Regions from separate parts of the Rhizobium sp. BK181 genome, predicted to be linked through region 1. Evidence: riboswitches for the same ligand, from Rfam matches in the RefSeq annotation. Region 1 holds a riboswitch; the other holds the start of a gene.
What was found. A riboswitch is a leader RNA that binds a small molecule or an ion and turns the genes downstream of it on or off. The one in region 1 is predicted to bind S-adenosylmethionine.

Region 1 (4,908 bases):
CGTGTCGCGACTCGAGCACGCCTGAATTCATCAAGTCGCGATAGGCGGTCCGAACGGTCACGCGCCCCACCTTCAACGCTTCAGCCAGATCACGCTCGCCAGGCAGGGCCGTTCCAGGCTTCAACAATCCTTCCTGAATGAGGCCGGTCAGGGCCTGCCCCAGCCGCTTGTAGAGCGGTCCGGTCAGCGCTTCGTCGCGCAGGCCACGGCTCTTCAGTTCCGCCATCAGACTGGTTCTATCCATGTCGCCATAATAGAACCTATTTAGAACCAATCACAAGATCGAAAATCAGCTGGAAAAGAAAAAACCCTCGCAGGCGGCCTGTGAGGGTTTTCTTTGGTCGGGCAGGGAGCGCGCGTTAGCTCTTCGAGAAAATATAGTCCGTTTCCTGACGCAACACTTCGCCAGGGCGCAAAACAGCGTTGGGGAACCCCCGATGGTTGATTGCATCCGGCCAGACTTGCGTTTCCAGGCAGAAGCCGGCGAAGGGGCCGTATTTGCGCCCATCAAGGCCGGGAACGGTCACATCGAGTTTGAAGGCGGCATAGAACTGCACGCCGGGCTCCGTCGTGCGCACCTCCAGCGAAACGCCTGAATTCAGGCTGCGGGCGAGCGCGACAGACCGCTTCGCCGTTCTATCCTGGGAGAGGCAGAAATTATGATCGTAGAGCGCCTGCTCACTGCCGTCGAATCGCTTCATCGGGGACATCTCGCGGAAGTCGAAGACGGTTCCGGCAACGGATCGGATTTCTCCCGTCGGAACCTGCAGCTCATCAGTGACGAGATAGCCGTCAGCCGCGATCATGATGTCGTGGCCGAGTGCATCGTCACGGCCGTCGAGGTTGAAGTAGGTGTGTTGGCAAACATTGGCGATCGTAGGCTGGTCGCTGATCGTTTCGTAGATGACGGACAGTTCGCCGTCGCCATGGACCCGGTACGTGGCCTGGATGGTGCAATTGCCGGGGTAGCCGGCGCGCCCGTCCACATCGACGATCTTCAGGACGACACGGTCGACGTCATGCTCGACGATTGTCCAGTTTTGCTGAGCGATATTGCCGTTGCCGCCATGAAGATGCGTCACGCCCTTCTCGTTGAGATCGAGCTGATACTTCACGCCGTCCAAGGTGAATTTGCCGCCACCGATGCGGTTCGCGCAGCGGCCTGGTGTCGCACCAAAATAGGAGGAGTGAGTCGGGTAGCTGTCGAAGTCGTCGAAGCCGAGCACGAGGGGCGCCTCGTGGCCGTCGAGGCGGAGATCCTGAATAACGGCGCCCCAGGTTAGAACCTTGGCCGTCAACCCACCGCCTTTGATCTCAACGCGATGGACGGTTTCGTCCGATTTGGTCTGCCCGAAAACTTCCCGTTTCAACATTTCCGCCATAGCGACTGTCCTGATATACCTTCAAGTGAGGCAGGAACGTGCCCCCATTTGCCGCAAACCGCAACGGGTGTGCCGCAAAAAAGTAATACTTTCAGTTTGCCCGCACTTCTTCAGCGTTGTGCTAACGCCGGCACGCTTTAGGCGTCCTTGCCGATATCGTTGAGATCGTAAGGGGTGGTTTGGTAGATCTCGTTGATCCAGTTGCCAAACAACAGATGAGCGTGGCTGCGCCAGCGGTTCTGCGGCGTCAGCGAGGGATCGTTATGCGGGAAATAGTTGTGCGGCATCTTGATCGGCACGCCGGCATTCACGTCGCGAAAATACTCGTCGGACAGGGACGTTGAATCATACTCCACGTGATTGAACATGTAGAGCCGCTTGCCCTTCCGCTCATGCACGAGGCAGACGCCCATCTCGCTGGATTCCATCAGGATCTCCAGGTTCTCCGACTTCTCGATATCGTCGCGGCGAACCTCGGTCCAACGCGAAACGGGAACCTCGAAATTGTCCGAGAAACCGTTCAAGTAGACCGACGATGGCTTCAAGTTCCGGTGGCGGTAAACGCCGAAAGCCTTCTCCTTGAGTTCGTACTTAGGAACACCGTGGAAGTGATAGATGGCGGCCATCGCACCCCAGCAGACGTTCATCGATGAATGGACATTGGTTTCCGTCCAGTCGAAAATCTGCTGCATTTCGCCCCAATAGTTCACATCCTCGTAGGGCAGCGTCTCGATGGGCGCGCCGGTAGTGATGAAGCCATCGAACTTGCGGTGCTTCACTTCCTCCCACGTCTGATAGAAGGCGAGAAGATGGTCTTCCGAGGTGTTTTTTGCTTTGTGATTACCGACGCGAATGAGCGAAAGCTCGACCTGCAGCGGAGAGGCGCCGACCAGGCGAGCCATCTGCAACTCCGTCTTGATCTTGTTCGGCATGAGGTTGAGCAGGCCGATCTGCAGCGGCCGGATGTCCTGACGGATCGCCACCGTCTCGGTCATCACGCGCACGCCTTCCTGAACCAGGGTTTCGAACGCAGGCAAGGTATCGGGGATCTTGATGGGCATTGCGGTCACTCGATCAAAACAACGAATACATCGCTATCGGTCCGCACGCGGCCCTTTAGCAACTTCTTTAACGTGGCTGCAAGCCGGCCGGCCAAATCACCACGGAGCGTTTTAAATAGCGCTAGTCCTTCAGCGAATCAATTGCCTAAACGAATGGATGGGTCGATGTGAAGTCACTGCCGCGTTAATGACTGCTAGAATCTGTTGGTGGACACGGGGAGTCACCATGGTTATTGAAATAGAATGACGGCTAGGGACGCGTAATGGCAGATGACCTCGAAGGCAGGCCAAGCATTCAAGGGCAGGACAGAGTAGGGTACGACCTGAGCCTGGGCTATCGCTTGAAGGTGATGTTCTCGGCTTTCTGGCATTCACCGGTGCGAGGAAAGGTGCTGGTGATCGCGCCGGCGCTGATTGGCATCATTCTCGCCACTGCCTATGCGACCGTGATCCTCAACCAGTGGAACGCCCCGTTTTACGACAGCATCGCTCGACGAGATCTGCCTGGGTTTTTCCATCAGTTGAAGGTCTTCGCGGTGATTGCGGGCATTCTGCTGCTGCTCAACGTCGTGCAGGCCTGGCTCAATCAGATGACCGCAGTCTACATGCGCGAGGGCCTGACGCGGGACCTAGTCAGCCAGTGGCTTCAGCGCAAGCGTGCTCTCCGTCTCTCGGCCAGCGGCCTGATCGGCGTCAATCCCGATCAGCGTCTGCATGAGGATGCGCGCAACCTCGCTGAAAGCACCACAAGCCTCATGATCGGGCTGGTGCAAGCGACGATCCTGCTCATCAGTTTCATCGGCGTGCTATGGGACCTGTCCAGCGGCTTTGTCTTCCGTTTCGGCGCGCATTCCTTTTCCATTCCAGGTTATATGGTCTGGGCAGCCATTTTCTACGCGGCATCCGCATCCATTCTCAGCCAGCTGGTGGGTCGCAAGCTTGTAAAGCTGAACGCGGATCGCTTCTCGAAGGAGGCGGAACTGCGCTTCGCGTTGATGCATGCCAACGAGAACATGCCGGCTATCACCGTCGCTCGAGGGGAAGAAAACGAGCAGAAGCGTATCAATACCGACATCAGTGCGGTGCTCACCGTTATCAAGCGGGTAGCGATGGCCAATGTCAATCTGACCTGGGTATCGGCCGGTTACGGCTGGCTCGTCGTTGTTATCCCGATCATCGTCGCAGCACCGGCCTATTTCTCTGGCGGATTGACGTTCGGGCAGTTGATGGTGTCGGTCGGCGCCTTCAACCAGGTCAACACCGCCCTTCGCTGGTATGTCGCGAACTTCGGTCCCATTGCCGAATGGCGTGCCACGCTGATGCGTGTCACCGATTTTCGTCAGGCTCTTACCAGCATGAACGACGAGATCAACATGAGGGGCACGATCAAGTACGAGCGGAATCCTCCCGGAACTCTGACGCTCGATCATGTCCGGATCGCCGCCAAGATCGGCGAAGAGATCGACCAGTGCGGTGGCTTCCGTATCCAGGAAGGCGCGGTGACGATCAAGGCCGGTGAGAAGATCATGATCAACGGCGATCACAACGTGAACCGCAAGCTGCTTTTCCTTGCGCTTTCCGAACTCTGGCCCTGCGGTGGCGGCAAGATCGGCCTGCCGCCCGCGGATGACATGCTGTTCGTCCCGCAGTCGGCCTACATCCCGGGCGGCACGCTTCGCGAAGCGCTAGCGTTTCCGGAGCCCGTGGAGACTTATCAGAATGCCGACGTCGTGGTGGCATTGGAGAGGGCCGGCCTTCACAATCTGGTTTCCCGACTTGATACGCGAGCCCGCTGGGACAAGCTGCTCGATTCCGATGAGCAGCGGGCTATAGGCTTCGCGCGCTTGCTTCTTGTACGCCCGAAGTGGATTGTCTTCGATGAAGTGCTGGAAGGCATGGAGCCGGAATGGCAGTCCACAATGATGGAGGTTCTTGCGTCCATGCCGGAGGCGGCGATGATCTATATCGGCCGGTCAGACACATACGTCGAGACCTTCAAGCCTCGTGTGCTGCATCTGGAGGCTTTGCACGCGAAGCCGGAGGCGAAGGTGGTGACAAAAGCAGCAAACGCGCCCGCGCCCGTCGTCTGACGACCTACATCGGCGGGACGACGCCGTTTGTGCCGACCGTTACGTTTGTGGCGGACACTGTCCCGTCAGGTGCCTTCTGACCCATCACGATCACACGCGCGCCGGCGACGAGGTCGGCCTTGTCAGCCGGAGCGAAGGTGACAATCGGTGTATCATCGGCGATGGATATCGTCTTTTCCTTGCCCTGATAGGTGAGCGTGATGGTATGGCCATCGACTGCCTTGACGGCCTTCGCGACGGTGGCGTTGGTCATCGTGCTGTTTGGCTTCAGGTCCCAGGGGCGACTGCCTTCGCCGGTGCCCTTCATTGCGGCCGGGAAGATCAGCACTTCAAGAGCGCCGTCGCCGCCGTCGGCTCTCGGCAGCGACGCAACGC
Region 2 (4,908 bases), on a different contig from region 1:
GCGGTGACGGCGACACGGCAGGCCTTGCTCACAAGGAAGACGACGCCTGGATGGAAGCCCGTTCGCTCGTCGACACGATCGACGCCGACGAGTTGACCGATCCGCAGGTCGGCACTGAGCGGCTGCTCTATAGGCTGTTTCATGAGCGCGGCGTTCGCGTTTACGACGCGCGCGAGGTCTTCGATCGGTGCAGCTGTTCGCGTGAGAAGATCAAGGGCGTGCTGAAGGGCTTCTCGGCGGAAGAAATCGATGCCAGCCAGGAAGACGGCGCGATCTCGGTCACTTGCGAGTTTTGCTCGACGACCTATCGCTTCGAGGTCGAAGAGGTAGCCCAGGCGGCTGAATGATCAGTTCAGGACTCTGAGCAGTCCTGGCGAGTCCAGAGAGAAGGCGGGAATTTCGACATCGAAAAGCTCGCCTTCGTCCGTTTCCATCTGGTAGTGGCCAAACATCAGCCCTGATGGCGTATCGAGCGGGCAACCCGAGGAATACTCATAGGTATCGCCTGGAGCAAGCGTAGGCTGTTCGCCAACGACACCAGCACCCGTGACCTCGTCGACGATCCCGTTCTGGTCGGTGATGTTCCAGTAACGGTTCACCAGCCGCACGCTCTTGTCGGAATTGTTGCTGATGACGATCCTGTAGCCCCAGACATAGCGGTCGTCCTCCGGATCGGATTGCTCCTCCAGATAAAAAGGCTCGACGACGACTTCAATGTCTCGTGTAAGGGCGCGGTACATACCTACACCATAGTCAACATACGTTACCGGTATCTTATACAGCGACCGATCCGTCAATAAAACCGATAGTCGATCACGTCAGAAATGCCTGTAATGGCAAGAAGTTTCGCGTATTAAGTCCGGTTTTCGGCGGTCTTGCTTGCAATAAAGGGCGTATGGCCGTCGGCCGGATTCGCATCAATCCGGCCGATGCCGATCGATCAGGCGTTTACTTTTGCGAGAGCCTGGGCGAAATCCTCGATCAGGTCGTCCGTGTCCTCGATGCCTGCAGACAGACGAACGGTGCCGCCGGAAATGCCGAGTTCCGCCCGCGCTTCGTCCGTCAGGTTCTTGTGCGTCGTCGTCGCCGGGTGGGTGATCAGGCTCTTGGCATCGCCCAAGTTGTTGGATATCTTCACGATCTGCAAGGCGTTCTGCAAGGCGAAGGCCGCTTCCTTGCCGCCCTTCAGTTCGATGGCGACCAGTGTCGAGCCACCCTTCATCTGCTTGGCGACGATGTCGGCCTGCGGATGATCCTTGCGGCCTGGATAGATGACCTTGGCGACCTTCGGCTGCTCGGCCAGGAAGTCGGCGATCTTCGCCGCGTTTTTGGTCTGCTGCTTGACGCGAAGCGGCAACGTCTCGAGCCCCTTCAGCAGCGTCCATGCCGTGAATGGCGACATGGCAGGCCCGGTGTGTCGGTAATAGTCCTGGAGATGTTCGCTGACCCACTCCTTGTCGGAGAGGATCACGCCGCCGAGGCTGCGGCCCTGGCCGTCGATGTGCTTGGTGGCCGAATAGACGACGATATGGGCGCCGAGTTCAAGCGGCTTCTGGAAGATCGGGGTTGCAAAGACGTTGTCGACCACGACCTTGGCGCCGATCTGGTTGGCAAGCTTGGCAACGCCGGCGATATCGATCACTTCGAGCGTCGGGTTGGTCGGGCTTTCCAGGAAGAACACCTTGGTGGTCGGGCGGATCGCCTTTTCCCAGTTCTCGAGATAGCGGCCGTCAACAAGCGTGCATTCGATGCCGTATTTCGGCGCGAGTGTCTCGACGACCCACCGGCACGAACCGAAAAGTGCGCGGGCGGCAACGATGTGGTCGCCTGCCTTCAGCTGGCAGAGGATTGCTGCCGTGACGGCTGCCATGCCCGAAGCGGTAGCGCGGGCTTCCTCGGCGCCTTCGAGCGCGCACATGCGCTTCTCGAACATGTCGTTGGTGGGGCTGCCGTAGCGGGCGTAGATATAGCCCTCCGTCTCGCCCTTGAAGCGTGCTTCCGCCGCTTCCGCGCTGTCATAGACAAAGCCCTGCGTGAGGTAGATTGCTTCCGAGGTCTCGCCGTATTGCGAGCGCAGAGAGCCGTCGTGAACGAGTTGGGTTGCGGGGCGCCAAGTCTTGCTCATGAATCACCACTTTCAAACAACAAAAAAACCGGCCGCGAAAGCAGACCGGTTTTGCACCCGGTCCTTTTAGCCACTTGTTTAACGTGGCTGCAAGCCGACCGGCCAAATCACCACGGGATAAAAGTGCAATACTGCCGTTCTATGCTTGCGTCAATTCCTTGAGTTTGGTTTTGTCTCCACCGAATATGGATGGGGCATGATGGCTCGCGAAACAGGAATTTTGGCGGATCGCGCGATAGCTGCGCTCTTTGAGGCGGGAAGTCTCACCAGCGAGCGCGATTTGGACCACGACCAGATCCAGCCGGCAAGCCTCGATCTCAGGCTCGGCGCAAGGGCTTTTCGCGTTCGCGCGAGCTTCATGCCGGGCCCATCCCATCTTGTGTCCGACAAGCTCGATCGCCTCAGCCTCCACGTCGTCGACCTCTCTGAAGGTGCGGTTCTCGAGACGGGCTGCGTTTACATCGTTCCGTTGATGGAACGCCTCGACCTGCCGGCCGACATGTCGGCCTCGGCCAATCCGAAGAGTTCGACGGGACGGCTGGATATCTTCACGCGCGTCATCACCGACTACGCTCAGGAGTTCGACAAGATCCCGGCGGGTTATTCCGGTCCGCTCTATCTCGAAATCAGCCCGCGCACCTTCCCGATCGTCGTGCGCCGCGGTTCGCGCCTTTCGCAGATCCGTTTCCGCGTCGGTCATTCCGTGCTTGGCGAGGCAGAGCTTCTGGTGCTGCACGATGCCGAAACGCTGGTTGCCAGCAAGCAGCCGAACGTCTCGGGCGGCGCCATTGCCCTGTCGATCGATCTGGCTGGCGACAAGGGTGGCTTGATCGGTTACCGCGGAAAACATCACACGGCCGTCGTCGATGTCGACAAGAAGGCGCAGCACGACATCTATGACTTCTGGGAACCTCTCTATAGCCGTGGTCGCAATGAACTGATCCTGGATCCGGACGAGTTTTATATTCTCGTCTCGCGCGAAGCCATCCATGTGCCACCGCACTACGCGGCCGAGATGACCCCCTTCGATCCCCTGGTCGGCGAATTCCGCGTGCACTATGCGGGCTTCTTCGATCCGGGCTTTGGGCACGCCCCTGCCGGCGGCCGTGGCAGCCGCGCCGTGCTTGAGGTTCGCAGCCACGAGGTCCCGTTTATCCTCGAAGACGGCCAGATCGTCGGCCGTCTTGTCTACGAGCACATGCAGGAGCATCCGGAAAGCCTCTATGGTTCTGGCCTCGGCTCGAACTATCAGGCGCAGGGCCTGAAGCTCTCCAAGCACTTCCGCATCTGAGAACTCTGCCGGCGTGCGCCATTATTCGGCGAGAGGCGGGGCAACGTTCCTGCTGCCGATCTGGAGAAGCGGCGTTCGACGGCTGATAAAGGGTGGGCGGTAAAGCCTTCGTGAGCGCTGCGGTGTCCGCGCGGTGACGGTGCGGTGTTCCAGCTTGCTGACAAGGACCGAAGGGCGCGCGAACATACGTTTCCAGAGGCCTCTTCCTGCCGCAAGCGGGTAAGCGCGCCGCGGCATCACTTCCGGCATCTCGCTGAAGATCCGCTGCACCATCTTCTGGCGAACCTCTTCCGGCGTTTTCTTGATTTCCCAGGCATCCCGCCGGTCCCTGATGCCGACGATCGACACCGATACACCTGATCTCCCCCTGTCCATAGCGGTCACTTGGCCGGCGACATCGAAGTCGGCGAAAGGCGTAAAGATCAGAAGGTCTCCCAACCGCATGTCGGCGAAGGCGACCTCGTCCTGCATGGTCATCCTTGCCCTGTGAATCGATATTGTGTCGAAGGTGCAGGGGGCTGATTTGCCGCGGCTGGCGACATGCCCTTTGCGCTCGAGGGGAAACTCGATGTCATCAAGCGCCTCTCTTGGAAGCTCGATGCAGACGAGCAGTGACACGAAGGCATAAACCATCACGACTATGCCCCATGCAACGCTGAAGCCGTCGAGATCATTGTAGGTTCCGAGCAGCGGTCCGTTCAGCATCCCGACAAATGTCAGCACAATGACGCAGAGAAATGTCCCGGCAATCGGATAAATGACTTCGACCCGCCCGCGGTCCTCGCCCTTGGCCGTCACCTTGAACGGGCGGCCGAACGGATGCAGGAGCGCATGAAAGAGGGCGATGGTGATCGGCACGGCCGAAACCATTTGCGACACTTCGGTAAAGAGAGGCAGGCTGCGTCCGCCCGAGACCCATGCGTGGAACGCCCACATGCCGGCGACCATCGGCAGTGCGTAGAGGAAGAAAGCCTCGGGCTCCATGCGAATGGCCGGTAGGCCAAGGAAATAGTAGAGCAGCGGTGCCGCCATCAGCAGCAGGATGAACGGGCGGCAGAACCAGAAAAGCAGGCCGTGAAAGTAGTGCATCCGCTGCACGAAGCTGAAGCCCTTGCCAAGGAAGGGACCATCACGAAGGAGCGCTACCTGGATAGTGCCAAGGCACCAGCGGCAGCGCTGTGTAATGTAGCCGGAGAGGCTTTCGGCCGACAGGCCAACGCTCAGGCGCTCGTTCAGCCAGCGTGTCTTCAGCCCCTTCTGCAGCAGCCGATAGGTCAGGTGAATATCCTCGGTCACCGTTTCCTGCGGCATGCCGCCGATCATCGCCAAGGCGTCCCGGCGGACCACGCACGACGTTCCGACACAGAAAGCGGCCCCCCAGCCATCCTTCGACGGCTGCATGACATCGAAGAAAATACGCTGGTCATCTACCCAGGCTTTCGAGGCCAGAAGATTGTGCTGGACAGGATCGGCGTTGTAATAAAACTGCGGG

Region 2: it holds a riboswitch for S-adenosylmethionine, as region 1 does, so the genes downstream of both, FHT77_RS04965 (O-succinylhomoserine sulfhydrylase) here and metA (homoserine O-succinyltransferase) in region 1, are expected to answer to the same signal.

The regions. Positions count from the first base shown of each region.
Region 1 covers NZ_JACHZA010000003.1:195,372-200,279, forward strand. Annotated here, with positions in the region: gene FHT77_RS10860 (GntR family transcriptional regulator) at 1-244, opposite strand, end outside; gene FHT77_RS10865 (aldose epimerase family protein) at 360-1,382, opposite strand; gene metA (homoserine O-succinyltransferase) at 1,520-2,443, opposite strand; SAM riboswitch at 2,479-2,556, opposite strand; gene FHT77_RS10875 (ABC transporter ATP-binding protein/permease) at 2,707-4,533, shown strand; gene FHT77_RS10880 (DUF5666 domain-containing protein) at 4,538-4,908, opposite strand, start outside.
Region 2 covers NZ_JACHZA010000001.1:973,339-978,246, reverse strand. Annotated here, with positions in the region: gene FHT77_RS04975 (Hsp33 family molecular chaperone) at 1-347, shown strand, start outside; gene apaG (Co2+/Mg2+ efflux protein ApaG) at 348-740, opposite strand; gene FHT77_RS04965 (O-succinylhomoserine sulfhydrylase) at 941-2,125, opposite strand; SAM riboswitch at 2,171-2,249, opposite strand; gene FHT77_RS04960 (2'-deoxycytidine 5'-triphosphate deaminase) at 2,322-3,416, shown strand; gene FHT77_RS04955 (glycosyltransferase) at 3,438-4,908, opposite strand, start outside.